One region of the Ruminiclostridium josui JCM 17888 genome, then DNA from elsewhere that is predicted to be linked to it. Evidence: riboswitches for the same ligand, from Rfam matches in the RefSeq annotation. Region 1 holds a riboswitch; the other holds the start of a gene.
What was found. A riboswitch is a leader RNA that binds a small molecule or an ion and turns the genes downstream of it on or off. The one in region 1 is predicted to bind cyclic di-AMP.
Positions count from the first base shown of each region.

Region 2: it holds a riboswitch for cyclic di-AMP, as region 1 does, so the genes downstream of both, K412_RS0100425 (C40 family peptidase) here and K412_RS0101455 (C40 family peptidase) in region 1, are expected to answer to the same signal.

Region 1 covers NZ_JAGE01000001.1:299,276-304,405, forward strand. The annotation lists gene K412_RS0101435 (sensor histidine kinase) at 1-830, shown strand, start outside; gene K412_RS22870 (AgrD family cyclic lactone autoinducer peptide) at 845-979, opposite strand; gene K412_RS0101445 (accessory gene regulator ArgB-like protein) at 976-1,560, opposite strand; gene spoIVA (stage IV sporulation protein A) at 2,024-3,292, opposite strand; cyclic di-AMP (ydaO/yuaA leader) riboswitch at 3,517-3,689, shown strand; gene K412_RS0101455 (C40 family peptidase) at 3,692-4,399, shown strand; gene K412_RS0101460 (NAD(P)H-dependent glycerol-3-phosphate dehydrogenase) at 4,489-5,130, opposite strand, start outside.
Region 2 covers NZ_JAGE01000001.1:88,196-93,325, forward strand. The annotation lists gene K412_RS0100420 (DNA internalization-related competence protein ComEC/Rec2) at 1-1,104, opposite strand, end outside; gene K412_RS0100425 (C40 family peptidase) at 1,240-2,130, opposite strand; cyclic di-AMP (ydaO/yuaA leader) riboswitch at 2,135-2,274, opposite strand; gene K412_RS0100430 (GNAT family N-acetyltransferase) at 2,367-2,900, opposite strand; gene K412_RS0100435 (hypothetical protein) at 3,067-3,291, shown strand; gene K412_RS0100440 (aspartyl-phosphate phosphatase Spo0E family protein) at 3,288-3,443, opposite strand; gene K412_RS0100445 (MarR family winged helix-turn-helix transcriptional regulator) at 3,641-4,111, shown strand; gene K412_RS0100450 (YhgE/Pip domain-containing protein) at 4,219-5,130, shown strand, end outside.

The DNA of each region.
Region 1 (5,130 bases):
CTAAATTAATCGGAAATATAAAAAACCATACTCCCATAGGCATTTTACTTTTTATTACCATATTGATAATGGCCTCTTTTCTTGGAATGCATTTCGTAGTTCACTTTGACCCTGTCTCGTTTGTTATTGTACTTATTTCATCTTTATCATATTTCTTCTTCTCGGCTTGGTATATAAACATCTATCATAAATACGAAATGAAGAAAGAAGAACAAAAACAGCAGGAATTCTATAATGAATCTCTTGCCAATACACTTCATGATTTAAGACGTATAAAACATGATCAAATGAATCACCTTTCTGTCTTATATGCTATGCACCAAATGAACAAGTATGAAGCGGCTGCTTCATATCTAAAAGAAATAATAGGAACAAGTCAAAGTATAGGAAATACCGCTATATATAACATTAAGAATGCCGGACTATTCGGATTAATATCCTCTAAAGTAAACTATGCCAATAGCCTTGGAATTAGTTTTAACTTGGATACCATCGGAGAAGTTGATTCTATTCCCAATATTAAAATTTCTGATTTATGTGAAGTAATAGGCATTTATCTTGACAATGCATTGGAGGAGGTTTTAAGTAACGGAAAACTTAAGCTTGATATGAAAATTTTAAGTACAGATGAGAGTCTTACAATTAGAATAGAAAACGAATGCGTTAAAACACCAAACACGAAAAGTTCATCAAAGGGAGCAGGACGTGGAAACGGGTTAGTCATTGCAAATAAAATACTTGCTTCATATAAAAATATTTCAAGTTCTACTATATTTGATGAAAAAAGAATGGTATTCGCACAAGTTATTAGAATAGCAAAAGAGGCTTAATAGCCTCTTTTTGCTTACTTGAGTAATGATTTTGGGCATTCTTTTTGATAATAAGACCAAAACCAGCATGCACCTGCAGACGCAGTAGCTGCAAATACTCCGATTAGAGATAGAACAGTTAGTACCAGTAATTTAATTTTACCCTTCATGTAATTATCCCACCCCTCTTATTTTTTGTTAATCTATACACTATAGGTGTAATATTAACCGCTGATATTAGTGTAATTACTGAAATGATATTTGAGTAAATGTCAGGAACTATAAGTGTAATAACAAAGCATATTGCTAATAAAATACTACCCTTTATCCTTAACTCCTTTTTTCTTTTCTCAGTTACAATTGGTTTTGACGTCAGATCTGCAGGTGCGTATAAAAATGTCAAAATCCCTGATATAGCAAATAAAACTATATTTAAGAATTTAATATTAAGAATCTGTGCCAGATATACAGTACCGAATATAAATAAAAAGTGAGTGATTACACATCCAATTTGCGTTTTTGCATGTACTCCTCCTAAGTAGGATTTGTTTAATGAGAAAACTATTACAGCAACTACCGCATACTTCAATTGTCCCAGAAATAAAGCTGTAAGTAACACTGCAAGTAATTTCAAACCATCTGCAAAAGCCATATACAAACCATAATCAATTTGCTCAGCTTTTTCTTCTGAGATTCCCGGAATATTTAAAACAATCTCATTAGTGATTTTCTTTGTTATTTCCTCTAGCACCCAATCACCACCACTTACATTTTACACCATTATATACTATTTTTCTTTCTTTGTCGATATTTTTTTCCCAATATTGATATGCAATACCACTCATTATGACAAAGAGCATATATTCCATAATATTAAAATTAAGTGCCAAATGCTACATTTATTTGCTTATGCATCGTATAATTTTTTATAACCATGCCATAATTTGTCCTAAATTATACATATTTCTTTCTACTTCTTCATCATTAAGCTGTATTCTAATCCTTTTGCTACTGTATATCAATTTTATTTTTTTTGCATTTAATCTATTTTGTTACTTTTTTATAATTAAGTGTATTTAAAACCATGCTACAATCTGAAATTGATTAAGTCAAGCTACATTTATTCGCGCACAAAATTACAGCCTGCAAAGACTCTTTTTTGCAGGCTGTATGCTTATGAAACCCCTATAAGAATTTGAACATTAAATTTAAAATCACGCGGTTTTGTTGTTCCTGTACCTCCTCTTGTTAAGATTACACTTCTGTTTGTACCTAACAATATGTATTGAAGGAGCACTTGCTCTAAGTTTTACCCCAAACTTGTTACCCTGCTTGATAATCTCAGGTTCTTCCAACGTGAGTTCTTCCATATGCGGTGAGACCATACCATACCCCTTAACCTTAACTTCATGTAAGGCATATTCTACTCTGTCATATTCCTTCTTTATTCTTGCAAGATCTTTTATAAGACTTATAAGTTTATGCTCACCCTCTATTTCTATTCCTGACTCTTCACTTAAAATCTTATACAAAAGTCCATCAGCAGCCGATAAATCGATTAATACAGTGCCTTCTCCTAGACTTACCTTATCTATAGCAGCCCTTTTGACAAATTCATATTGTTCAAAAGAAGGCAGAGCGTCCTTTATTGCACGTATTTTCGTAGCTGCTTTAAAAGTATTCCTGATTGAGTCAATAATATCTGCTTTTAGCCAATGAGAATCATCCAAAGCTTCCACCCATCTCGGTATATTTATACCTATTTCACAGATAGGGAACTCGTGCAGAACCTTTTCCATAATCGTATCAACATCATCAATTCTCATCTGCAGACAATCCATTGCAATTACGGTTACACCGTACTTTTGCTCCAACTCGTCACGCAATTTCAGTGTCTCTGAATCCCTGGGATTTGTTGAATTAATAATCACTACAAAAGGTTTATTAATAGCCTTTAGCTCTGTTATTACTCTTCTTTCAGCTTCAACATAATCCTCTCTTGGAATTTCAGAAATTGAGCCGTCTGTTGTGATTACAATACCTATGGTTGAATGTTCATTGATTACTTTCTTAGTACCAAGCTCAGCTGCTTCCTCAAAAGGTATCTGACGATCAAACCACGGTGTTGAAACCATTCTCGGTGCATCATTCTCCAAATGTCCCATTGCACCTTTTACCATGTAACCCACACAGTCAATCATTCTTACTTTAATCTGCACATTTTCGTCAATAACAACTTCTACTGCTTCATTGGGGATAAATTTAGGTTCAGTGGTCATTATAGTTCTTCCGGATGCACTTTGCGGAAGTTCATCTATTGCCCTCTCTTTTTGATATGTGTTCTCTATATTTGGGATAACCAACAATTCCATGAACCTTTTAATAAAAGTTGATTTTCCCGTTCTTACAGGTCCCACAATTCCTATGTAAATATCCCCTTGAGTTCTTTCAGCTATTTGCTGGTATATGTTGAATTTATCCACCTTTAGAACCCTCCCCTATATTGTTACACGTCCCGTTACGGACTATGTATATTGTCTTTTTCAATATTAAATATATGTCCGAAAACAGTTATTATTACAAAAAAATAAATTTATTGAAAAATGTGTTTATATACTGAAAACGTTGGGACGACTGATGTAAATCACGACAACCTATTTTCACAAGACGGGAATTGACATTAACAAACATTCCACGATATAATTTTTTTATATAAAGGCTGAATCCTCATTAAATGAGGTACGGAGGAACCAATTTTGGGGCTAATCTGAAAAAGATAATTAGTAAGTGTACATACATATAATCATATTTGTCTTTTTCGTAGGGCGTCCTATTACCCGAACCCGACAGCTAACTTCGGAAGCCATAAATAGGAGGCTAAAATGTTACAACTAAAGAGAATGATTTCCGGTGCAGCAACCATTGTGTTGTGCCTGGGATTGTTTGCATTTTCATCTTTTGCTGATGAAATTCAGACTGGAACAGTTTCCGCATCTGTTCTAAATCTCCGAAGTGAACCCGGAACAACTTCAAAGGTCTTAGGAAGTATGACCCGAGGGGACAAGCTCAGTATTCTTGAAAGTTCTGGTGATTGGTTAAAAGTAAAAACATCAGATGGTAAAACAGGTTGGGCTTTCAGTCAATATGTTGTTCTTTCCAAAATTTCTGATGCCAAAACATCAGACAAGCAGTCTGAAAATTCTGCTGACCAATCAGAGCAGATTGTGAATTTTGCAAAAACTTTATTGGGTACAGAGTATGTTTATGGAGGTACAACTCCTAAGGGCTTTGATTGCTCAGGATTTGTACAGTATGTTTTTAAGCACTTTGATATTTCATTAGAAAGGGTAGCTTCCAAGCAGGCAACCCAAGGCAGTAGTGTTTCAAGTCAAGACCTGAGTGCAGGTGATTTAGTTTTCTTTGACACAGATGGAGGTCACAACAGTATTAGCCATGTAGGGATATACATTGGCAACGGACAATTTATCCATGCGGCATCAGGAAGCTCTACACGAAAAGTTATAATTTCTGATATGACTTCCGGGTATTATGCAAACAATTTCATGAAAGCAAAACGAGTTATAGTATAATTTTGTGGCTGCTCTTTTTGAGCAGTTTTTTTCTTAGCTAAAAAGGGCTGTCTTCCAATAAGAATTGGATGGCAGCCCTATCATCAACATTACATTTCTGTTTTTTTATCTCTTGTCATTAATGCTCCTACAGCACTTCTGGGGTCTTTACCTTCAAAAAGTATTTTATATGCTTGTTCAGTTATAGGCATTGAAACACCAAGTTTTTTGGCCAGCTCATATGCAGGCTTTGTAGTTGCTACACCCTCCACTACCATATTTACTTCATCCAATGCCTCCTGTACGCTCTTTCCCTGCCCAATCAAAATACCGGCTCTTCTATTTCTGCTATGCATACTCGTACATGTAACTATCAAGTCGCCTACTCCCGTAAGGCCCGAAAAAGTGTCAGCATGCCCTCCCATGGCTACACCCAATCTGGATATTTCTGCAATTCCTCTTGTCATAAGAGCGGCTTTTGTATTGTCACCATATCCCAGGCCATCTGATATTCCAGCACATAATGCAATAATATTTTTAAGTGCTCCTCCCAGTTCAACCCCTACTACATCGGTATTTGTGTAAACTCTGAAATTCGGAGTCATAAACAAATCCTGAAGGAACTCAGCAATTTCTATTTTTTCACAAGCAGCTACTACAGTAGTAGGTATATCCCTTCCTATTTCTTCTGCATGGCTTGGTCCTGATAATACTGCCACGTTGTTATTAGGCAGTTCTTCTTTCATTATTTC
Region 2 (5,130 bases), 210 kb from region 1:
CTCTGTAAAGGATTTAATCTGGGGATAGAACATAACAAGTGATAGTGTTGCACCAAATGAAAGCTGAAATCCTATATCAAATAGTGTATATGGATTAATTATCAGTAAAATAAGTGCCGAGGCTGAAATACTTGTATATATTTCCGGTTCCCGCATTATAATTCTGCCTGCCAATATAATTATTCCCATAATAACCGCCCTGACTACCGAAGCTGAAAAACCCGTCACAAATACAAATAATACAAGTACAAAAATAGTAATTATGTTTGCTTTAAAACTGCTTAATCTCAGCTTTTTAAAAATAAAAGTAAATGGAAGAATTATAAATGCTACATTCATTCCTGACGCTACCATGATGTGAGTAAGTCCGGCTTTACTGAATGCTGTAAAGGCATTTTCATCCAAGCCGTCCTTATACCCGATGAGCATACCCTCCAACAGTCCTGCTTGGTTTTTATCCAGAGAATAACTGATTATGTCTAGAACTTTATTTTTTATTGCATATCCTATTCTATGTAAGTAGCCTCCGCCCTTTTGACCAGTAACCTGAATATCTGATGTACCCTGTAAATATATTCGTCCTGAAATTCCTATAGATGCCAGATACCTTCTATAGTCAAAACCTCCAGGATTGGTTGCAGGCTTTGGTTTTTCAACAACTCCCGTAAAGCCAATTTTCGTTCTGTATCCAATTTTTATATTAAAATTGTTTACATAAACCATTATCTTATTTTTTACCTTGAATGTCTTATTTTTATAAATTACGGATTCCGTTTGCAAAATAAAATTTGACTTTCCATCTTCCGAATTCTGTACTTCGCTATCAATAAAACCTCTTACTTCTATGGGATTATCATAATATGAATTAAAGCTTCCGGTATATCGATATTCTGCATTATAGAAAAGCATTCCACCCATAATAAAAAAAGAAAGGGAGATAAAAATTACGTTTTTTAAATTGCCAAGTTTTTTAAAAAAACAGATTATAGATAACAGCATGATTGAAGAAATTAAAAGAAATGGGTTCAATCCGATACTGCTAACGAGAAGTATCCCCAAAGTAAAGGACACAGTAAATAGACAGAGCGGTCTTTTGATATTCAATACAACCTCCATATTAAATTATATAGAATTAGTAATTAGAAATTTTTAAAAATAAAAAGAAACGTTAAGAATTAAAAGTTGATATAGACCACAAAAACGTCTTATAAAAGACGTTTTTGTGGTCTATGATAAGATTTAAATCACTCTTTTTGCACCAATAAAAGTTCCCCGATATTCAGATAAACTCTGAATAAGCACTTTTCCATTGGAAGTTGATGCATGAATAAATTGGTTATTACCTAAGTAAATACCTACATGGTCTATATCGCCAGTCGATTTTCTGGAAGAAGCATCAAAGAACAATAAATCACCAGCTCTTAAAGCTGTCTTAGAAACTTTTGTACCATTTGAGTACATACTTGATGCTGAACTGTTAAGGCTAATACCAAAATTCTTGTATACGTAGCCAACATAGCCAGAGCAATCAAAGCCGCTTGGGCTCTTCCCACCATAAACATACTTTACACCAATAAACTTTTTTGCATATGCAATTATCCTGCCAACTAGAGAATCATCCTCATCGCTGACAATAGTTGCAGCTTCCGTAGAACGGGAAGTTTTTGTTGAATTCGCTGCTGAAGAAACAAATTCTTTTGAAACGTATCCAACCTTTGAACCTACTTTAACCTTGTGCCATCCAGTAAGTGTATCCAGTATTTGTACTTCTGTTCCTTTTTTTAGAGAACTAATTACTTTACTACTTGTACTGGCACTTTCTCTGAAATTGACACCATTAGCATTAATACTTCCTTTTGTGGTTACAACTTTTATGTAGTCATCAATTACCCAACCAGTCTTTCCATCAAAAGAAATCTTGTACCAACCGCTAGACTTATCAAGCACTGAAACTCTCTTATTAGAAAGTTTAGTGATGATACTTGCAGAAGTATTGGGCTCTTTTCTTACATTGACGTTAGTACCGCTAATCTGGGCTGACTGCGAAGCAGCCATAGCAGCAGAACATACCAACACAAGCGAAAAGGCAAAAATACAACCGACAAGTACCTTGGTAATCTTACCTGTCATTGGCCCCTCCTATAGTAGCGCTTCCGAAGTTAGCTGACGGGCTCGGGCAATAGGACCTCCCTACCATTCAATAAAATAAAGAATGGATTAACCCCAAATCTTGGTTCCTCCGTACCTCTTTCGAGGATTCAGCTTGTTAATTTCGTTATTATTATATTTAATTTATTACAGTTTGTCAAACTTTCAGTAATATTACAGCAATTTTTTGGTAATATTTTTGTAATATTAATGATTTTTTACACTTTCTTCCACATGATCAGGGCATGATCAGTTATTTTGTGTAAATCATAAGTTGAGTCAAATTCATATTCGGAATAACCACATTTCTCCCAAAATTTTACACCAGACATATTATTTTTGCTTACCGAAAGGCAAATAGTATTTACATTGTATGAATTCTTAAAATAATTCTCCAGAGTACTAACAACTTTTTTACCATAACCTTTAGATTGGTAGGGCAAATCAATAGCTATTGAATTTATCCAAAGTATATTTTCCTCTACATTTAAAGCACCTTTAACCAGACCTATAGATTTGCTGCTACATAAAGAATCCTTCTTTTCAAGGAAAATATCTAAAAAGAACACATTATTTTGAGATATAAACTTAAAAAGCTGACTGGAAAATACATCAAAGCTTATAAAATTATTAACTCCCGTTGCATATTTGAAACTATCTGTATTTTTGTATATTGAATATATATTTTCAATACTTTCATATTTAATATTTTTTATACGCAAATCATCACACAATATATCTATCTTTAGCATATTACCATATCCTTACTAAGCAAAAGGTACTGTATATTGAATTATACCAAACAATTCAGCATAAAGACCAATTTAAAATAGGAAATATTTGACATCTGTTACAAATAACTATATTTTAATTATATAAGCACATAAACATTTTACAAAAGACAGAGAGGATTAAAAAATGAGTAAGACATTTAACCCGCAACTATTTGAATGTTCATTCATAACTCTTAAATTGTTATTGGAAGTGTTTAAAAAAAATTTGATAGATATAACTGATTTCAAGAGCAATTCTGAGCTTAAAATCAGTTATATCCAAAGTAACCTTAAGCATATACAATCTGAAAGAAGATCATCAATTGAGTGTGTAATTCATGAATGTATGGAAATTAATCGTAGTTACTAATTTAAACTGTAAAATTGCAAAATTAAGTCATCTAATCTTTCACTAATCCTAAGAATGTCGTGTTCTGCCCATGGTTCGTTGTCCAACAAATCATAGAGCTGCTGCTTAAGACACTCGACTTCTTTGTTAAGTGTATAAATGTTTGTTTGCATTATGTAACCCCACTTCTTTTCTTTGGTAAAATACATAATTATTTTACCATTATTTTGTATTCTAGTAAATACATATCCTAAAATTTGTAAGTTCACATTCGTTGATTTTTTTGCAAAAAACAGTTTACTTTTTAAACTTTCAGTAGTATATTAAAATAAAATAGTTTGAAATTCAAATTAAGTGAGGAATGTGAATCATGAACCCAGAAACAGAAAATAGTTTACTTATTGTGGATGAACTATTTAGGAAACTTTTTGATAAGTACAATAAACTTGAAAGTAAGAAATTTTTTAGCAAAACACTTGATGATCTTACTGTTATTGAAATCAATACAATAGTTGTTATAGGCCACGGTGAAGAAGATAAGAAAATGTCCGAGATTGCCAATACTCTAGGGGTAACCTTTGGAACTCCAACTGTAACTGTTGACAGACTTATAAAAAAAGGTTATGTCATAAGAAGGCGTGATAATGAAGACAGAAGACGAGTTTTTATTTCTCTTTCTGAAACCGGGAAGGATGTTTTTAAATCAATCACTACAATTAGGAATATACTTGCTGAAAAAATATACGGTATCCTTAGTGAAGACGACAGAAAAGCACTGATTAATATACTTTCATCACTTAATTCACACTTTGATGATATTTTTTCTTTTAAAAGTAAGTAGTTTTTTTGTCGAAATGCTTTGAATTTCAAATTATTTAAAATTACAACATTCGAGGTGGTGAAGTAAAAATAAAACAAACATCTATCCAGAGAAACAAGGAGGTAAAAATGATGCAAACATTAAAAAAGTACAAGAAATTTGCCGTGATCATCGCAGTTATACTAATTCCATTGGTCTACAGTTTCTTCTATCTTGATGCTTTTTGGGATCCATACAGCAAACTTGACAAACTTCCTGTAGCCGTGGTAAATCAGGATAACGGAGCAACTATCGGCGGTGAAAACAGAAATCTGGGAAAAGAAATTACTGACAAACTAAAAACCGATAAAAATCTTAATTGGGTTATAACGTCGGAATCCGATGCAAAAGACGGTATAGAGAGCAAAAAGTATTACGCAATGATTACTATACCTGGTGATTTCTCCAATAATATTTCTTCAGTAGCAGACAGTGAGAAGACTCAAGGTAATCTGATATATACTGTGAATGAAAAGGGAAATTATTTGGCAAGTCAGGTACTGAGTAGGGTCACATTAGAATTTAAGGACAGCATCTCCAAATCTGTTTCAGAAGAAATTGTAGGAACCCTTTTAGATCAAATAAAGGACCTTCCTAATAGCCTTAAAGAACTTGATGATGGCTTAAAGGAAATAAAAAGCGGTGCTGAATTACTCTATGACAGCAATGGTAAAATTGCAGACGGTCAAAAGAAATTTAACGATGGTGTCAATAAGCTGAACAACGGACTTGCAGATGCCAATACCGGTTCAAATACTCTGGCACAAGGTTCAAAACAGCTTAGCGACGGTGCTGAACTGTTCTACAAGAGTTTATCCGGCGGTTCCGATAAAATAACTAGTTTGGTTAACGGTTCAAATACTTTTATGTCAGGCCTGTCAAATCTGAACTCAGGTTTAAATCAGTTGAATTCAGGCATTACTAGTGCTGCTCCAGAGATACTTCAACTGACTAAAGGAAGCTCTGATTTGAACACCGGAGTACAGTCCTATACATCAGGT